One region of the Peribacillus sp. B2I2 genome, then DNA from elsewhere that is predicted to be linked to it. Evidence: riboswitches for the same ligand, from Rfam matches in the RefSeq annotation. Region 1 holds a riboswitch; the other holds the start of a gene.
The links. A riboswitch is a leader RNA that binds a small molecule or an ion and turns the genes downstream of it on or off. The one in region 1 is predicted to bind S-adenosylmethionine.

Region 1 (9,030 bases):
CCAAAAGGAATCTTTCTTGACATTTATAGAAAAGCATTCGGTAATCTACTTTAAACCCACATCAGGCAGCCAAGGCAGGAATATTTGCAGATTAACGCAAGTGGCTGAAAAATGGAAAATCGAGCAATCCGGGCATCTCCAAGATGTACATTTTGCTGATACGGATGAAAAGTTGTACGAAACCTTAAAAATATTTTCCAGAAAACAAGCCTTCATTCTTCAAAAAGGGATTTCCCTATTCGAAACCGATCAGAGAAAAGTTGATTTTCGCATACTTCTTCACCGGAACGATCAGCTTGAATGGAAAGTTTCATCAATGGTTGCCCGGATTGGGGACCCTGGTACTATCGTTTCCAATCTTGCACAAGGCGGATTGATGAAAAATGGGCCGGATTTTCTAAAGGAAGCATTTGACCTTCAGGACGCCAGCCGCATATATCAAAAGCTCGTACGGCTGGCTAACAACACTGCCCAGGCCTTGGTCGAAAACCAAGACGATTCATTCGGTGAACTAGGTATCGATTTAGCACTGGATACCGATAGCCATCCATGGATCATCGAAGTGAATTCAAAACCTTCGAAAAAATTTCATGGCAACTATGAAACGTTTCGTCCATCAGTAAAATCCATCATAGATTTCATGCTTGCCCTTAACCGCGAAAACCATCGATAAAAGGAGTTGCTAGCACGTGTTAATAGGATTAATGGCCGCGTCGGATACACATGAAAACAACTACTTCACCGAAATAGCCAAAAACGCTAAATCATTTAATATGAAAGTTTGTAAATTCTCACCGGAAAATATTGATATGGATCTGAAAAAAGTGCGCGGCGAGCGTTTTGATGCCGAGAACGAAACTTGGATCACCACATCTTTTGATTTACCTGATTTTGTATATGATCGCTGTTTTCACGGATTAGTCCGTGAGTCTACGGAAACACGACACAAAATCGATTGGTTAAAAGAAAACTCGAATTTCTTAGGGCTGGGCCTTCCTGGTAAGTGGGAAGTGTACCAAATCCTAAAAAACCATCCACACCTGCAGGCATTTTTTCCAGAGACCGTAAAAGTGACGACACCTGAAGATATTACCGATCATTTGGAACGCCTGTATAAAATCATCATCAAACCTGAATTCGGTGCAGGTGGTACAGGAATCTATCTTCTTTCAAAAACCGAAGACGGGACCTTGGTTTCCATGACGAAAAAGGGCACCAAATATGACCGCCAATTCTCCTCCAAATCTCAGCTTAACAAATGGCTGCAGCATTTATTAAATCGATACCGTTACCTCTGCCAGCCATATTTGGAACTTCGCAACCAAAATAACGAGCCATTCGATTTACGGATCTTACTTCAAAAAAACGAGAAGAATCAATGGATGGAACGGGGACGCGGAATTCGTACGGGACAAAAGGACGGAATTACCTCAAATCTTGCCACAGGCGGGGAAGCCATTTCATTGGATACTTTCAACAAAAGGAACCCGGAAACGTTTTCGAATGCTGTCGAACAAAAGATTCAGCATATCCTTCGCACCCTGCCCGTAAAAACCGAAGCTGTCTTTGAAAGGTTATTCGAGTTGGGGATTGATCTAGGCATCGATAAAAAAGGCCAAATATGGATAATGGATATTAACTCGAAGCCCGGAAGGAAAATCATTCAGGCACTTCAGCCGGAGACCATGAAAGATATTCATCGCGCACCGTTTCAATATAGCCAGTATTTAGCCGAACATCTTCAGAAAGCAGGTGAATAGAAAGTGAGAAAGACTTATCCTGCCGAAATTGCCGCTATCCCTGGCAATGTTCTCTACTATCCTTCAGAGCTTGGAGATTTGGCAGAGATTGAATTAATTTATTTCGGACGACATTCATGTCCTGCCATCGTCAAACAAAACCCGGCCGTCAATCAATCAATCGTCCTATCGGAAAGTCTTGCGGAATCGCTTATATTCGATCATACCGATATTCCCCTTCATTTATTCATATACGGCAAGAGCATCCATATCGGACCGCTTGTCGGAATCTTTTCCTCAGGATTCACCGGCCTTTCAAACAAACCATTAGGGGAGAGAACGGAATTTTTCGCAAAGCTCCTTTCGCTTAGCAGGACCACAGGCTGTATCCCCTTTGTTTTTGGAGAGAATGTAATCAATTGGGATGAGGAGACAATCAAAGGTTATGTGTTTGATAACGATGACTGGCACATTAATGAATTTCCTTTTCCTAATGTCATCTATGACCGTCTCCCAAACCGGTTGACGGAAAACCGCGATGGACCCAAAGAAGTGAAGCAGAAATTTCAAAAAGAATATACCATTCCATGGTATAATCCTGGTTTTTTCAATAAATGGGATGTAAATGAAAGGTTATGCGCAGATGAGCGGGCACTGCCTTATTTGCCGGAAACGTATCCATTTCAATCCATGTCCGTGGTGGAAACCCTTCTTTCCCATTACCGTCAAGTTTATATAAAGCCCATTCACGGCAGCCTCGGTCTAGGGATTCACCAAATTCTTTATGATAAGCATGAGGATGTTTACTATTGCCGCTATACAAATGAAGCAAAAGAAAATAAACTGCAAAAGTTTTCCACTTTGGAAGCCATTGTTAAACATATTTTTCACGACCGGCCGCTTGAGAACCTTATCGTGCAGCAGGGCATCCCATTAATTCGATCTGAAAAACGTCCAGTGGATTTCCGGGTCCATACGAACAAGGACAGTAATGGAAAATGGCAGGTGTCCGCGATTGCAGCAAAAATCGCTGGTGCCGGTAGCGTCACGACCCATATTAAAAGCGGGGGTGTCATCAAAACGGTCGCCGAATTGTTTGGAGATGACGATGAAGCGAAAGAAGTCGAACGAAAGCTATCGGAAGCCGCACTGATTCTAAGTGACAGTATAGAAAAGAACTTGGACGGCATCATTGCAGAAATAGGATTTGATTTTGGATTGGATAAAAAAGGGCAGGTTTGGATGTTTGAAGCCAATTCCAAACCTGGACGTTCCATCTTCTCCCATCCAAAACTCAAGGATTTCGAACTGCTGACCAGAAAGCTCAGCCTTGATTATGCCATTTACCTTACGGAACAGACGATTACGAAATCAATCAGTGTGCCGCGATGAACATTTTTTACGATATCCGCACTGAAAATTGGCACCACACTCATGAGAATGCGGATCTTTTCGCCGGGTCTGCCAAAGAGGAGATCAGCTATAAAAAGGACCATTCGAATCACCCCCTAATTCCTATCACCATATTTCCAGGTAACCGGATGCTTGTCGTCGGAATACTGACTGTTTCCAATCCCAAAAAGGAATCAGGTTTGGGTGGAAACCTGACCCTTTTTCGGGACCTATCCTTATATTTATTGGAACACGGGATTTTGACTTATGCTTTCACAGGAAATGCCCTGCATTCCGAGTCGTTGAGAGGGTATGTTTTTTCCTCCACTTCAAACAAATGGATCGAGTGTAAGATGCCCCTCCCTGACATCGTCTATAACCGTATCCCATCGAGTGGGCTATGAGGCTTCAGAAGAATTCCAGCGTCTCATCAACCACTTTAAAGAATATCGAATAAACCTTTTCAACCCTTGTTTTATAGATAAATATGTAATGTTCGAAGCATTAACGGAAGACGGGGCCCTCACCACTCACCTCCCCCCCACCATGATCCTGCGGAACAGCGATTGCTTGGATGCTTTCCTCGAAACCCACAGACATATTTACCTTAAACCATGCAAAGGAAGCCAAGGGAAGGGCATTTATACCATCATCAAAAATCCTGATGAGACACTTTTGTTCAATAGCCTAAAGCATAGTGAGTCCTTTCCGGATTTCACTTCATTCTGGGAAACAAAAAAAAGGGATTTATTAAAAAGAAGCTACCTTGCTCAAGAGGCGATCATACCGAAAAAAATTTTTGGTCATCGTTACGATTACCGAATTCTCGTCCATTATGAAAAAGGTTTTTATAAAGTGACCGGCAAAGCAGTAAGGATGTCACAAACTCAGGAAATCACCACCCACACTCCCCGAGGGGGTAAGCTTTTTCCTTATCAAGACCTGCAATCAAGAAGCTTGAATCAAAAATTAGCGAATATCGCCCAAAAATGCGGTGAGACTCTTTCGAAAAAAATCGGGTTTCTCGGAGAATTTTCCATTGATGTAGGGGAAGATGAATCGGGTTCGCTCTTCATATACGAAGTGAACTCAAAACCCATGCAGTTCGATGAAGAGGAAATTGAAGCTAACCGGCTTTTGCATTTAAAAAATCTTTTCATTGAATTGACTTTTTCCAACCTGACAATAAAATGACACCTCCAGCTGCCGTTTTACATTATAATGATATGAAAGACAGCATATATGGAGGTTATACATATGATCACCCATTTTCAGTGGGCACCACTGCATAAGAATCTGCCAGGATGGAAAATTTCATTTTATTTCAAAAAGGAGGCAATCAAAGCCTTATACCATAAAGATGGTTCCATCGAATGGACAGCCAACCCACCTTCCGAAACAGATGAAACCCAACTCAAAAGCATGATCCATGACTTAATGGTCTACCATGTATATGAATGAGCCCTTTCCCCTTTTTCATTCATTAACCCCCTGAACGGAATAAAAATCCCTCCTTTGCCTAAACTAAAGAAAAGGCTAGGAGGGATTTATTTTGGATAAAGAAAAAATGACATTTTTGAAGGATACCGAATATGATGGCAAGGATTCCGTTTTCCTCGATATCGATCGAATAATCAATGAAGGAATGGCAGGCGGAAATGTGTATGAAGTCGCTAACCTTCAGAACATCGAGGAAGCACATGATTTTTATGATGAAACAGATCCCAATATCAATAAATAAACACTCGTGGGCTCCCTTTTTGGGGAGCTCCACTATATTCCCCACTATCAAATGTTTTTTTATGTAAAGCACCCCCTCCATAAAAAACAACTTCCCGGATGGAAGTTGTTTGAGTGCAAACTAAATATTACAACATGCTGTCTGCTTGCCTTTTCCAATTCCCGCATTCTATCCCCCGCAGGCATTTGGTATTATGCTAAAAGCAGTAATATCAGAGCTCGTCCTTTCAATATCTATTGTTAATATTCAAATAGTTCCATTCTCCCTATCATTCAAAACATTTTCGTTTAATATCGAAGTTATGATATGCTCTGAATCCCATTCATGTCCAGATATCTCGATAAGGGGATAGCGATTCGGTAAAACGACTTGCTGGATTTCATGGACTGTATGCCCTTGATCATGTAAGCGTAAAATTTCACCTTGGAGGTTTTCCAAATATTCGAGTTTTTTTCGAAACATTTCCTTTCCGTCTGGCACATGCCCAGCATGGCAGCAAAACACTTCCCCAAAGTCATATCGGAGTAATTTTTTTATGGAATCGATGATGATCGGGACAGACTCTTCCCGTAAGATAAGCTTTGTTTTTGGTGTTACGAAAAGGTCTCCTGAAAAGAGCATGCCAGTGCTGTGATTCAAATACACCATATGGTCCTTCGCATGACCAGGGGTAAAAATCGGCTCCCACGTTTGGGTGCGGGAATGAATGGCCTTGCCTAGCGGCTCAGCCTTAAAGGCGTCTCTTTTTCCCCAAAACATTTTACGATATTCAGGATATTCAGCATCCTTCGCACAAGCATCAACCGACATCGGATGAATGAATATCGGAACCTTTTTATGTTCCTTTATCCAGGCAGCGCCTCCCGTATGGTCCTCATGATAGTGCGTAAGGGCAACTGCATCGAAGTCTGCGGACTCATAGAATGGAATAAGTCCTTCCAATAAAATCTGTGCGCCAGTATCTATCAATAGCCCATCCGTTAAAAAAACATAGACACTCATCCCCGACTTGATCCCGCCAGGAGTCCCGTGCACACAAACCACATCATTTACCGTCTTAATCTCTATCATGCATTTCCACCCCATCATTGTACAAAAATAGTTTTTTCTCCCTTTTTCACTTTATTATAATAAATGTATTATCTCTTTACCCTTTTGACAAGGAAATAATGGAATATCTGGATGTAAAAGACGGATTATTGACTCAGAGCCCTTTTGACTGGAATGGTTTTAATGAACCGCACGGAACATTATCGAAAAAAAACTATCACCAAATCACAGAAACGATTGACATTGTGGAATTTTACAAATATTATAGATTATATTATAAAACTTGAAATATTCTAAAATAATAATTTACTTATCAAGAGTGACGGAGGGATCAGGCCCTGTGATGTCCGGCAACCGCCCTTCGGGAACGGTGCCACTTCCTGCAGAATGTTTGCATTCTGAAAGATAAGACGAGATATAATTTCGCTGCCTCTTTCTGAATGATAGAGGCAGTTTTTTATGTTTAAGGGGGAAGGATCATGATTGAAATCCGTTCAGTCCGAAAGGAATACATCACGAAGAAAAACCGAGTTATCGGAGTGGATAACGTATCTTTAACCATTCAAAAAGGCGAAGTGTATGGAATTGTCGGCTACAGCGGAGCTGGAAAAAGCTCATTACTCCGCTGCTTGAATTTGCTTGAACGTCCGACAGCTGGAAATATCATCATTGACGGCATTGATTTAACCTCTTTATCAAGTAAAGAGCTTCGTAAACAACGTCAAAAAATCGGAATGATATTTCAACACTTTTCCTTGGTCAGTTCAAAAACCGTTTATGAAAATGTCGCTTTCGCCTTAAAGGCCGCGCATCAATCGAAGGACGCCATCAGGTTACGTGTATTGGAATTGCTGGAAATCGTAGGTCTCAGTGATAAAAAAGATGTCTATCCGGCACAGCTTAGCGGTGGACAGAAGCAACGGGTCGGCATAGCCCGGGCCTTAGCAAATGACCCCACCGTACTGTTATGTGATGAAGCGACTTCAGCCCTTGATCCAACAACAACAAAAGCGATTTTACAGTTATTAAAAAAGATAAGCAGGGAGCTCGGGATCACCATCGTGTTGATTACACATGAAATGGAAGTGGTCAAAGAACTATGCCACCGAGTCGCCGTCATGCAAGATGGGCGGGTAATTGAAGAAGGTTCCGTTTATGAAATATTTTCACAGCCAAAGCAGGAATTAACGAAGCAATTCATCAGCAGTGTATTGGATTTCGAACTTCCCTCACATTTGATTGAAGAAAGTAAAGGAACGATTATTAAAATTCAATTCGAAGGGCAAACCGCCGGTGAATCGATTCTCTCCGACGCTCTCCAATCCCATTCAGTAAAGGGGAATATCCTGCACGGTAAAATTGAGTATATTCAGGATGTCCCTTTAGGCATCTTGATCATTGAGTTAATCGGTGAGGCCGCTGAAATTCATTCGGCATTGGAATATATAAAAAATCGTTCCAATTCTGTGGAGGTGTTAAAACATGTCATTTCTTGATTCCATCGTCAATATTTTACCTGATCTTAATAAAGCCTTTCTTGAAACAATTTATATGGTCGGCGTTTCCCTTGCGGTAGCCCTTCTGATAGGTTTACCACTTGGAGTATTGCTGTTTACGACAACTAGGAATTTATTCTTTGAAAATAGCGTCGTGAATCGATCACTCGGTTTCGCAGTCAATATTGTCCGTTCAATCCCGTTCATCATTCTCTTGGTCGCCCTCCTTCCTTTAACGGAACTGCTTACTGGATCGACGATAGGGCCAAGAGCGGCTTCTGTTTCCCTGTCCGTATCCGCGATACCTTTTTTTGCAAGGATCGTGGAATCGGCATTACGTGAAATAGACAAAGGAGTGATTGAAGCTGCAATTGCCGTGGGGGCCACTCCATGGATGATCATCAAGGATGTACTTCTTCCGGAGGCAAAACCGGGAATCATTCAGGGGCTGACATTAACGACCATTTCACTGATCGGTTACTCAGCAATGGCAGGGACAATCGGCGGAGGGGGAATTGGTGACCTGGCCATCAGGTACGGCTATTACCGTTATGACAACACGGTCATGATCACGACGATCGTCGTGTTGATCTGCCTTGTACAAATCATTCAAATGGTTGGTGACAAAGCCTCATACTTAGTTAACAAACGATAGAATCAGTCATTTTTTCAATGATTCAATACATATATTTCAGGAGGAATTTCAAATGAAGAAGATAGCTTCGTTATTATCAGTCTGTGCACTTGCCCTTGGCTTGGCAGCTTGCGGAAGCGATGATGCATCCCCAAAAACTGAAGACAAAAAAGAATTGAAGATCGGGGCGACTACCGGGCCATACGCCGATATGGTTAAAGAAGCAATCCAGCCAGGTCTGGAAGATCTCGGTTACAAAATAGAGATCGTAGAGTTCACCGACTATATCCAGCCGAATAAGTCGCTTGGCAACAACTCGATCGACGCCAACCTATTCCAGCATAAAGTGTACATGGATAACTTCGCTAAAGAAAATGATCTAACGCTTTCCGACCTTATCATAGTTCCAACAGCACCAATGGGCATATACTCGAACAAATATAAATCGTTGAAAGAAATTAAAGACGGTACATCCCTTGCATTGCCCAATGATCCGGTTAACCTTGCACGTGCACTTAAAGTGCTGGTTGATGAAAAATTGATCGAGGTTGACCCAGATGTAGACCCTTTAAAAATTTCTGAAAAGGATGTAACGGAAAATCCAAAAAACATCCAATTCAAGCCATTGGAATCCGCTCAATTGCCCCGCGCAACAGACAGTGTTGACCTATCAGCTGTCCCTGGTAATTTCGCTCTCGCAGCGAAAATGGACCTCCAGGATGCCCTTGTTTTAGAAAAGATGCCAGATATGTATCGAAACGTTGTTGCAGTGAATACAAAAGATGTAGACGCTCAATTTGCCAAAGATATTAAATCAGTAGTGGAATCCGCCCAGTTTGAAAAAGTGATCGATAGCAATTTTGCCGGATTCGGAAAACCAGATTGGATGAAATGATCAAATAATCGAGGCCTGCTTTCCCTTTTCAGGGAAACAGGCCTTTACATTAAGGAGAACGAATATGAATACCCTACTGGAAG
Region 2 (9,030 bases), 1.8 Mb from region 1:
TTCCGGAAACTGGACCAATGGAGGGAATCATTGAATCACCACTAGTTGAGATTCCTTCCATGCAAAAAAAATTGGAAGAATCCTATAAGACTGAAATGGCTGGGAAACTTTTGCTTAAATGTGACAGTCATTTACCTATTTCAGGATCTATCAAGGCACGCGGAGGTATTTACGAGGTGTTGAAACGTGCCGAGGAAATTGCCATGAAGCATGGTGGTTTAAGACTAACTGATAACTATGGAATACTTGCGAGTGATGAATACAAAGAGCTTTTTTCAAAATATTCGATTGCAGTCGGTTCAACCGGCAATTTAGGAATGAGTATTGGTATAATAAGCGCTAAGCTGGGGTTTAAGGTAACAGTCCATATGTCGGCAGATGCCAAACAGTGGAAAAAGGATAAATTAACAAGTCTTGGTGTCATTGTAAAAGAATATGATGATGATTATAGTAAAGCTGTAGAAGAAGGCCGTAAGGAAGCATTACTTGATCCCAATTGCCATTTTATTGATGATGAAAATTCGGTGGATTTGCTGCTGGGATATGCGACGGCTGCAACGCGGCTGAAGAAGCAACTGAAAGATATGTCCATTCCAGTTGACGAAGATCACCCTTTGTTTGTGTACTTACCGTGTGGAGTCGGCGGCGGACCAGGCGGTATCACATATGGGCTCAAGTTAGCCTTCGGAGATGATGTTCATTGTTTTTTTGCAGAACCGACACACTCACCATGCATGACGCTCGGATTGATGACAGGCCTTCATGACAAAGTCTCGGTGCAGGAATTTGGAATCGATAATAAGACGGAAGCGGATGGACTTGCTGTCGGAAGACCTTCAGCATTAGTTTCCAGTATGATGACGACCATGTTAAGCGGCAGCTATACCATAGAGGATAAAAGGTTATTCGAACTGCTCCGGGAGATGGCAGAGACGGAAGGCTATTATTTAGAACCATCTGCCCTCGCAGGAGCATTCGGACCCATACAACTTTTTTCAGGTCCAGAAGAAAGGAAATATCTTAGGGACCAAAAACTGCTGGATAAAATGAACCAATCCACACATATCATCTGGGCGACTGGCGGGAGCATGGTACCCAAGGATATGATGGACCAATATTTATCTAAAAGTTAAAAAAAAAGAAGTTCACGACAGTGAACTTCTTTTTTTTTATAAACCCCATGATTTCAATAAAAGGTGAATGGCTTTTTCCAATCCAGATTCAGGAATCCCTGCAAAGCCCAATATGATTTTAGGAGGATGTTCGTCAATTTTTTCGATCGAATATGTGGATAATCCATAAATTTTAATATGGTCTTCGTTTGCCTTTTGGATAAGTGTCTGTTCATCCATGCCGTTCTTAACGATGAGGACGATATGTAATCCTGACCGCTCACCAGTGATGGTTATTTGTTGATGTGGTTTAAACAGCTCGATCACTTTATCCAACTTGCGCCGGTAAACTTTCCTCATCCGATTTAAATGCTTTTCGAAATCCCCTTCCTTCATGAACTGTGTCAACACATGTTGATCAATCCGTGAAACGGTCGAATGGTAAAAAGATAATTTCTGTTGATGCATTTGTAACAGCGAAGCGGGTAGAACCATATAACTGATCCGAATTGATGGCATCAATGATTTGGAGAATGATCCTAAGTAAATCACCTTATCACCAGCATCCATACTTTGTAAGGAAGGAATTGTTTTTCCACTATAACGAAATTCACTATCGTAATCGTCTTCGATAATATAGCGGTTTGCTGCCCCTTGAGCCCAGTTCAGCAATCGCGTCCGTCTGTTAACGGATAAGATCGTCCCATAGGGGAAGTGATGTGAGGGAGTTACATACACTACATCGATCTTTGAATCTTCAATTGGGTTTACCTTTACGCCTTCTTCATCAATTTGCAGTGGATGGACTTCATTTGGGTAGCTGCGTAAAATCCGGTGAATCAAGTGATATCCAGGATCTTCAACACCATAAATGGCATTTTTATCGAAAAGAAGTACAAGCTGCTGCAATAAAATTTCCATTCCTGCACCAATGATGATCTGTTCGGGCACACATTGAACCCCACGTGCATGATACAAATAATGGGCAATTTCACATCGTAATTCATATTCCCCTCTAGAATCCCCCAGTAAAAGAAGATCTTGATGCGATTCATCAATTTTATTTTTCGTGTATTTTCTCCATTTTTCAAATGGGAAGTTTTCCGTGTCAATTTGGCTGGGATGAAAATGATACAGTAAATCCCCTTCATTATCATTAATTTGTTCCAAGGAAACTTGGTCGGTTTGCGTATACTCTAAATCCTCGAATGTTTGAATATAGTACCCTTTTCTTGGTATGACTTCAACGTATCCTTCAGCAGTTAATTGTTCATATGCTGTCTCGACAGTATTTTGACTAATCTGAAGGAACTCTGCCAATTTACGTTTGGAAGGCAGTTTTGTGCCATAAAGAAGACGGCCATCAATGATTTCTTTTTTAATATGTGAATATAATTGTTCGTACAAAGGTACTTCACTAAATCGATTTAAATCACAAGTTAGCATATTCATATTGTTTCCGCCTTTTAGATAAAATTATACTGACCCCATTAAATTAATTAAAACTGACACTTTCAATACGGTCAACTATTTTTTATACTAAACACAACAAATCTAAAAAATGCAAATATTAGGGGGAAGAGAAATGGAAAAATTATTAGGAACTGACACAGTAAAAAGAGGAATGGCACAAATGCAAAAGGGTGGCGTAATTATGGACGTCATAAATGCAGAACAAGCAAAAATTGCTGAAGCATCAGGTGCTGTCGCTGTCATGGCATTGGAGAGGGTTCCTTCAGACATCCGTGCGGCTGGCGGGGTAGCAAGAATGGCAGATCCGCGAATTGTCGAGGAAGTAATGAATGCAGTATCCATCCCGGTCATGGCTAAAGCAAGGATTGGCCATATTGTTGAATCAAGGATCCTGGAATCCATGGGAGTGGATTATATCGATGAAAGTGAAGTGCTGACGCCTGCTGATGAAGAATATCATATATTAAAAAGTGATTTCACAGTTCCTTTCGTTTGTGGCTGCCGTGATTTAGGCGAAGCTTCACGCCGTATTGGAGAAGGAGCATCGATGCTTCGTACAAAAGGAGAACCAGGTACAGGTAATATCGTGGAAGCTGTGCGTCATATGAGAAAGGTACAGTCCCAAATTCGTAAAGTGAGCATCATGAGTGATGATGAATTAATGACGGAAGCAAAAAATATTGGTGCCCCTTATGAAATTTTAAGAGAAATCAAACGGACGGGTAAATTGCCTGTAGTTAACTTTGCAGCTGGCGGAATTGCCACTCCAGCAGATGCAGCACTGATGATGGAATTGGGAGCAGATGGCGTATTCGTGGGGTCCGGTATTTTTAAATCGGAGAATCCAGAAAAATTCGCATCGGCAATCGTTCAAGCGACTACATATTTCACAGATTATGAATTGATAGGCCGGTTGTCAAAAGAGTTGGGCAGTGCAATGAAAGGAATCGATATTTCCAAACTAGCTCCAGCAGAACGTATGCAGGAACGTGGATGGTAATATGATAACTATCGGTGTTTTGGGATTACAGGGTGCAGTTGAAGAACACTTGAACCAAATCAATGCTGCCGGTGAACAAGCAATACTTGTTAAAAAACCGGAACAGCTGCAAGAAATCGATGGCTTAATCATTCCAGGCGGAGAAAGCACCACGATGAGAAAGCTAATGGATCGTTATGGATTCAAGGAACCAATCAAAACTTTCTTCGAACATAAAAAACCTATTTTCGGTACTTGTGCGGGGATGGTATTGGCGGCCAACGAATTGACTGGTGATGAGAAAGCCTATCTTGAACTAATGGACATTTCCGTGAAAAGGAACGGATTTGGACGTCAACGGGATAGTTTCGAGGCTGAATTATCAATTAAAGGAATGGAAGAACCTTTTAAGGCCGTTTTCATCCGAGCTCCATTTGCGGATGGAATTGGAGAAGATGTAGAGATATTGGCTGTTTATGAAGAGAATGTTGTTGCTGCGAGACAAGAACATGTCCTTGTCAGTGCGTTTCATCCAGAATTAACAGGGGATGATCGTTTCATGCAACTTTTCATTGAAATGGTTAAGACATCCATATGTAAAGTCGAATTGAAAACCTGTTAAACAAATGAAGCTGTCCTTTTATTAGGACAGCTTTTCTTTCTAATGCACTAAAAGCTAAAAGGGTATGATTAAATAACATATTGCTTGAAATTACTATTTTATATTTATATAACAAATAAGTAAGTAATTACTCACTTATTTGTTATGAGCTTTGAAAGAGGGATGTATATGACAGCAAGAGTTGCAGTTATTACAGGAGGAGCAAGCGGAATTGCCGAGCGACATGCTTGAAATTCGCAGCCAAAGGGGACAAGGTCGTTGTTGCGGATTTTAATGAAGAAATGGGACGGGAAACCGTTGAACGGATAACGGCGGATGGTGGAGAGGGCATTTTTCTTAAAACGGATGTTTCCAATCATGAAGATGTTGAAGCGTTAATCAATAAAGCGATCTAAGCCTACGGTAGGATCGATATCATGTTTAATAATGCCGGCATTGGTGCTGGAGGGATGATCCTCGATCAAGATATGGACGGGTACTTCAAAACGATTGGAGTGAACCAGCACGGAGTGGCCTTCGGCATCATGGCAGCAGGCAGGAAAATGAAGGAACTGGGTATCAAGGGTGTCATTATAAATACCGCCTCTGTGTTTGGCTACTTAGCTTCCCATGGGACTTTTGCCTATCAGGCGTCCAAAGGTGCTGTTAGAATGATGACACAGACAGCAGCTTTGGAATTGGGTGCTTATGGAATACGCGTAGTAGGCAATACACCAGGCGGTGTTGATACTCCAATCATACAAGGCTATAAAGATATGGGAATCATCGATAAATTGAATGCAAGTCAAATGCACGGTAAATTAATTAAGCCAGAAGCCATTGCAAATGCTGTCTATTTATTATCCTTGGAAGAAGCGGATGCAATCAATGGAAGTGTAGCCATGGTCGATGATGGCTATGCATCTTTTAAATGATTATCTGAAAAAGAAAACATCGTCCAAATTAGACGATGTTTTCTATATACGATATATGGGAATATTGATTTCTAATAGATCGAAGGTAATATTGACCGATTGGTACCATCGGGATATCATGTAAAATAGATTGGTGAAACCAGTCTTATCTTTATAAAAGAAGGTTGATATTTTTGAAAAAAGGGCAGCAAACCAAAGAACGAATCATAAATGTAGCCCGGACTCTTTTTGCGACAAAAGGGTTTGACATGACAAGAACGAATGAAATTGCCTCTGCATGCAATGTTTCCGAAGCTACTATTTACAAATACTTTGAAAGCAAAAAAGATTTGCTTCTGGCTACAATTACTCCTAATGAAAAAGAGGAGGCTGAAGATGGGACAAACCATCTGTCAACTGATGATCTTGTGGAAAATCACGTTTGCACCATGATTAAAAACGTTCTTGAAAATAAAGAACAGTTTTCGATATTATTTCGGGAAACACAATTCGATCAAGATATTTCAAAGCAATATGTTGATCAAATTCTCAAGCCGAATGCCAAGCATATTGAAATACAGAAGAGAATAGATAGCGGAGAGATCCAATATATTTCTGATATTATCCTTTTTAATGTGGGGATCATTTCTTTCACATTGGCATTATCTACACATTATGAGATTCATCAACAGAAAAAGGAACCATATTTTACTTCTGAACGAATTAAGAGCATTGCACAACTTTTGGTATATGGTATTCATGGAAAACAAAATCATACATAATGAAACGGTCATATTAAAAGGCTTGTGCATCAAGCCGCAAATATGACCGTGTTTTTTTGAATGGTAAGCAATCATTACTTGTGAAATTAATAAACCGGAGTGTAAGATTTGACTTATATTTTTCAGACTATTACGATAAATGCATGCTGCAACAAATTCATTACGAGGATTTTTATTCTAAAAACCATGTAATATGGGAGGGGATTAATATGAGCGATATCGTAATTTTATCAGGTAGTCCAGCGATTCCATCAAGAACGGACATTTCACTAAAACATATTCAATCATTAGTCGAAAACCAAGGATTTACCACAGCTTATTACTCAATTACGGATTTCTCAGCAGATGATTTATTCCAAGGGAAATATAATAGCGAAGATATCTTAAAGCTTTCGGAGAAAATACAAGCAGCCAGAGGAATCATCATTGGTTCACCGGTATATAAGGCTTCTTATACAGGGGTATTAAAAGCCTTGATTGATTTGCTGCCAGAAGGAGCTTTTAAGGGGAAGCCAGTGCTGCCCATTATGATTGGCGGAAGTAACAGGCATTTATTGGCGATTGATTATGCGCTTAAACCATTAATTTCAATATTAAAAGGCGAGCCGTTGCAGGGCATATATTTTGTGGATAAGGAAATAGATAAACAGAATTCAGAAAACCCGATCAATGACTTGAATTTAGTTGATCGCGTCCAGAGTCAGGTTCAAGAATTTATAGAAGCGATTCAGTTAAGAAATTAATAAGTAATCGACTTCAACAAAAGGAATGGAATTCAAGTAATTACTTTTTCAATGAATGACAGGCATCAATAATAGCTTAATAATGAAAATAGACTCATTTTTTTGGAGACTTTATCTAAAAAGACGAGTCTATTTTCATATTTAAATGAACATAAAATCATGAATGGAATAGTGTGTATAAAAATAACAGTTCCTCCATAATATTAAACCAAGTTATTTTATAAGAAAACTCCATTGACAAGGATTAAATATATGTTAATATTTAAAATAATAAAACTTATCCAGAGCGACGGAGGGAATTGGCCCTTTGAAGTCCAGCAACCTGCATGATGGATGCAAGGTGCTACCTCCAACAAAATGTTGATCATTTTGGAAGATAAGGTAAAGAATATTTACCTTGAAATCTTTCCATCATGGAAAGATTTTTATTTTTCGGAAAATTCTTTGGGAAACCATAACAATTTAAGGTTGTTTGGAATTATATAAATTTAATAAATTCATTTAATCAGCGGTGAAATAATATATTCGCGGATTTTCTTAAAGGAGGAACAGGTTTGGATAAAGAGAATCAGCTTGAAGAAATATTTGAACGACTTCAAGAAATGCTTAATTCAATGAAGTATGGATCGATTACACTTATTGTCCAAGATGGTAAAATCATTCAAATGGAAAGAAATGAAAAGCTAAGAATTAAATAAGGTATCTGCTGACTAGAAAAACTAGAGGCGGGTTTAACTGATATAAAGAGAGTATTGGTTAGATTCGTCTCTTTTTCCTAGGGTCATTTAAACTGGGGAAGATTATAACGGGCATTGATCAAAAGTAACTCTAACCAGCGACATACAGCAAGTTCTTAGAGGGGGCTACAAAGTTGGCTGCATTAATAAACTATGAAAATTTCAACACCGGGGATTTACCTGTATTTCCTGAAGATAGTGAGACAAAAGGTGCTTTGGAAGTACTGCAATGGGCGAATGACCATTATGGAAACAAACTGATATATGCGTGTAGTTTCGGTATAGAAGGCATCGTGCTTACGGATTTATTGGCGAAGGTCAATCCCTCGGCAAAAATAGTTTTCCTTGATACAGATGTTCATTTTGAGGAAACTTACCAATTGATCGATCAAGTGAAAAAGCGATATCCAAATCTTTCAATCGAAATGAAGAAACCAGCATTGACGCTTGAAGAACAGGCGGCGGAACATGGGGATGAATTATGGCTTAGCGATTCCAATAAGTGCTGTAACATCCGTAAAATCACTCCACTTACAGATGTGCTTTCAACGGCAACAGCCTGGCTTTCGGGACTACGGAGGGAGCAATCTGAAACAAGGGCTCTGACAGAGTATATCAATAAGGATAATAAGTTCAAGTCAGTAAAAATATGTCCACTCATACATTGGACATGGAAAGATGTTTGGCGTTATGCCCACAAAAATGGACTTCCATATAATATCTTACATGATAATGGATATCCAAGCATTGGTTGTAAAACATGTACGGCACCTGCCTTCAATGCAGATGATTTACGCTCAGGCCGTTGGCAAGGAGCCCAAAAAACGGAATGCGGATTGCATTTATCTTAAATAAATAGAAATTATAGGCTTAAATCAATAGAAACCATAGGGGGAAATTAGCATGACAATCAGTTTACCGCACGGAGGAACACTAATCGATCTTTGGGAACCAAAATATGATTTTAGTAAAATAACAAAGTCAATTGAAATTGACGAAATAGCTTTAAGTGATCTTGAATTGATAGGCACTGGTGCCTACAGCCCGATCAAAGGTTTCTTTACTAAAAGTGACTATGAGACAGTTGTCAAGGATATGAGACTTAGCAGCGGCCATGTATGGAGCATCCCGATTACGCTGCCTTTGAACGTTGAAGTTGCAGAAACTCTTACTATAGGTGAAGAGGTAAAGCTGACTCATGAAGGTGAAACATACGGAGTTCTCTCCGTTTCCGATATTTTCACTCCCGATAAACAATTGGAAGCGACATTAGTATATCAAACGGATGATGTGAAGCATCCTGGTGTGAAAAATTTATATAACCGCGGGGATGTATATGTCGGCGGAGAAATAAAGTTAGTCAAGAGAATAGAGCGTCCGCTATTTCAAGCAAATTATCTGGACCCAGTTGAGACAAGGAAAGCTTTTGCTGAAAAAGGCTGGGAAACGGTTGTCGGATTCCAAACGAGGAACCCTGTTCACCGTGCACATGAATATATTCAAAAGACAGCATTGGAGATTGTCGACGGCTTATTTTTAAATCCTCTTGTAGGTGCCACTAAATCCGATGACATTCCGGCAGATGTCCGAATGGAAAGCTATAAAGTGTTGCTTGAAAAATATTATCCCAAGGATCGCGTCTCACTTGCAGTTTTCCCTGCTGCCATGCGTTATGCAGGACCAAGAGAA

Region 2: linked by a shared signal. The riboswitch ahead of ABIE66_RS14395 (YezD family protein) and the one ahead of ABIE66_RS05815 (methionine ABC transporter ATP-binding protein) in region 1 are both predicted to bind S-adenosylmethionine.

What each region holds. Positions count from the first base shown of each region.
Region 1 is NZ_JBGCCB010000001.1:1,151,999-1,161,028, reverse strand. It holds gene ABIE66_RS05855 (YheC/YheD family endospore coat-associated protein) at 1-673, shown strand, start outside; gene ABIE66_RS05850 (YheC/YheD family endospore coat-associated protein) at 690-1,760, shown strand; gene ABIE66_RS05845 (YheC/YheD family endospore coat-associated protein) at 1,764-3,131, shown strand; gene ABIE66_RS05840 (hypothetical protein) at 3,128-3,535, shown strand; gene ABIE66_RS05835 (YheC/YheD family protein) at 3,444-4,325, shown strand; gene ABIE66_RS05830 (YheE family protein) at 4,389-4,592, shown strand; gene ABIE66_RS05825 (hypothetical protein) at 4,684-4,872, shown strand; gene ABIE66_RS05820 (MBL fold metallo-hydrolase) at 5,119-5,943, opposite strand; SAM riboswitch class I at 6,230-6,334, shown strand; gene ABIE66_RS05815 (methionine ABC transporter ATP-binding protein) at 6,402-7,418, shown strand; gene ABIE66_RS05810 (methionine ABC transporter permease) at 7,405-8,073, shown strand; gene ABIE66_RS05805 (MetQ/NlpA family ABC transporter substrate-binding protein) at 8,126-8,947, shown strand; gene ABIE66_RS05800 (iron-containing alcohol dehydrogenase family protein) at 9,012-9,030, shown strand, end outside.
Region 2 is NZ_JBGCCB010000001.1:2,914,340-2,923,369, reverse strand. It holds gene ABIE66_RS14430 (D-serine ammonia-lyase) at 1-1,133, shown strand, start outside; gene pdxR (MocR-like pyridoxine biosynthesis transcription factor PdxR) at 1,170-2,564, opposite strand; gene pdxS (pyridoxal 5'-phosphate synthase lyase subunit PdxS) at 2,698-3,585, shown strand; gene pdxT (pyridoxal 5'-phosphate synthase glutaminase subunit PdxT) at 3,587-4,186, shown strand; partial or broken gene ABIE66_RS14410 (SDR family NAD(P)-dependent oxidoreductase) at 4,355-5,100, shown strand; gene ABIE66_RS14405 (TetR/AcrR family transcriptional regulator) at 5,274-5,861, shown strand; gene ssuE (NADPH-dependent FMN reductase) at 6,071-6,604, shown strand; SAM riboswitch class I at 6,879-6,987, shown strand; gene ABIE66_RS14395 (YezD family protein) at 7,159-7,302, shown strand; gene ABIE66_RS14390 (phosphoadenylyl-sulfate reductase) at 7,488-8,192, shown strand; gene sat (sulfate adenylyltransferase) at 8,245-9,030, shown strand, end outside.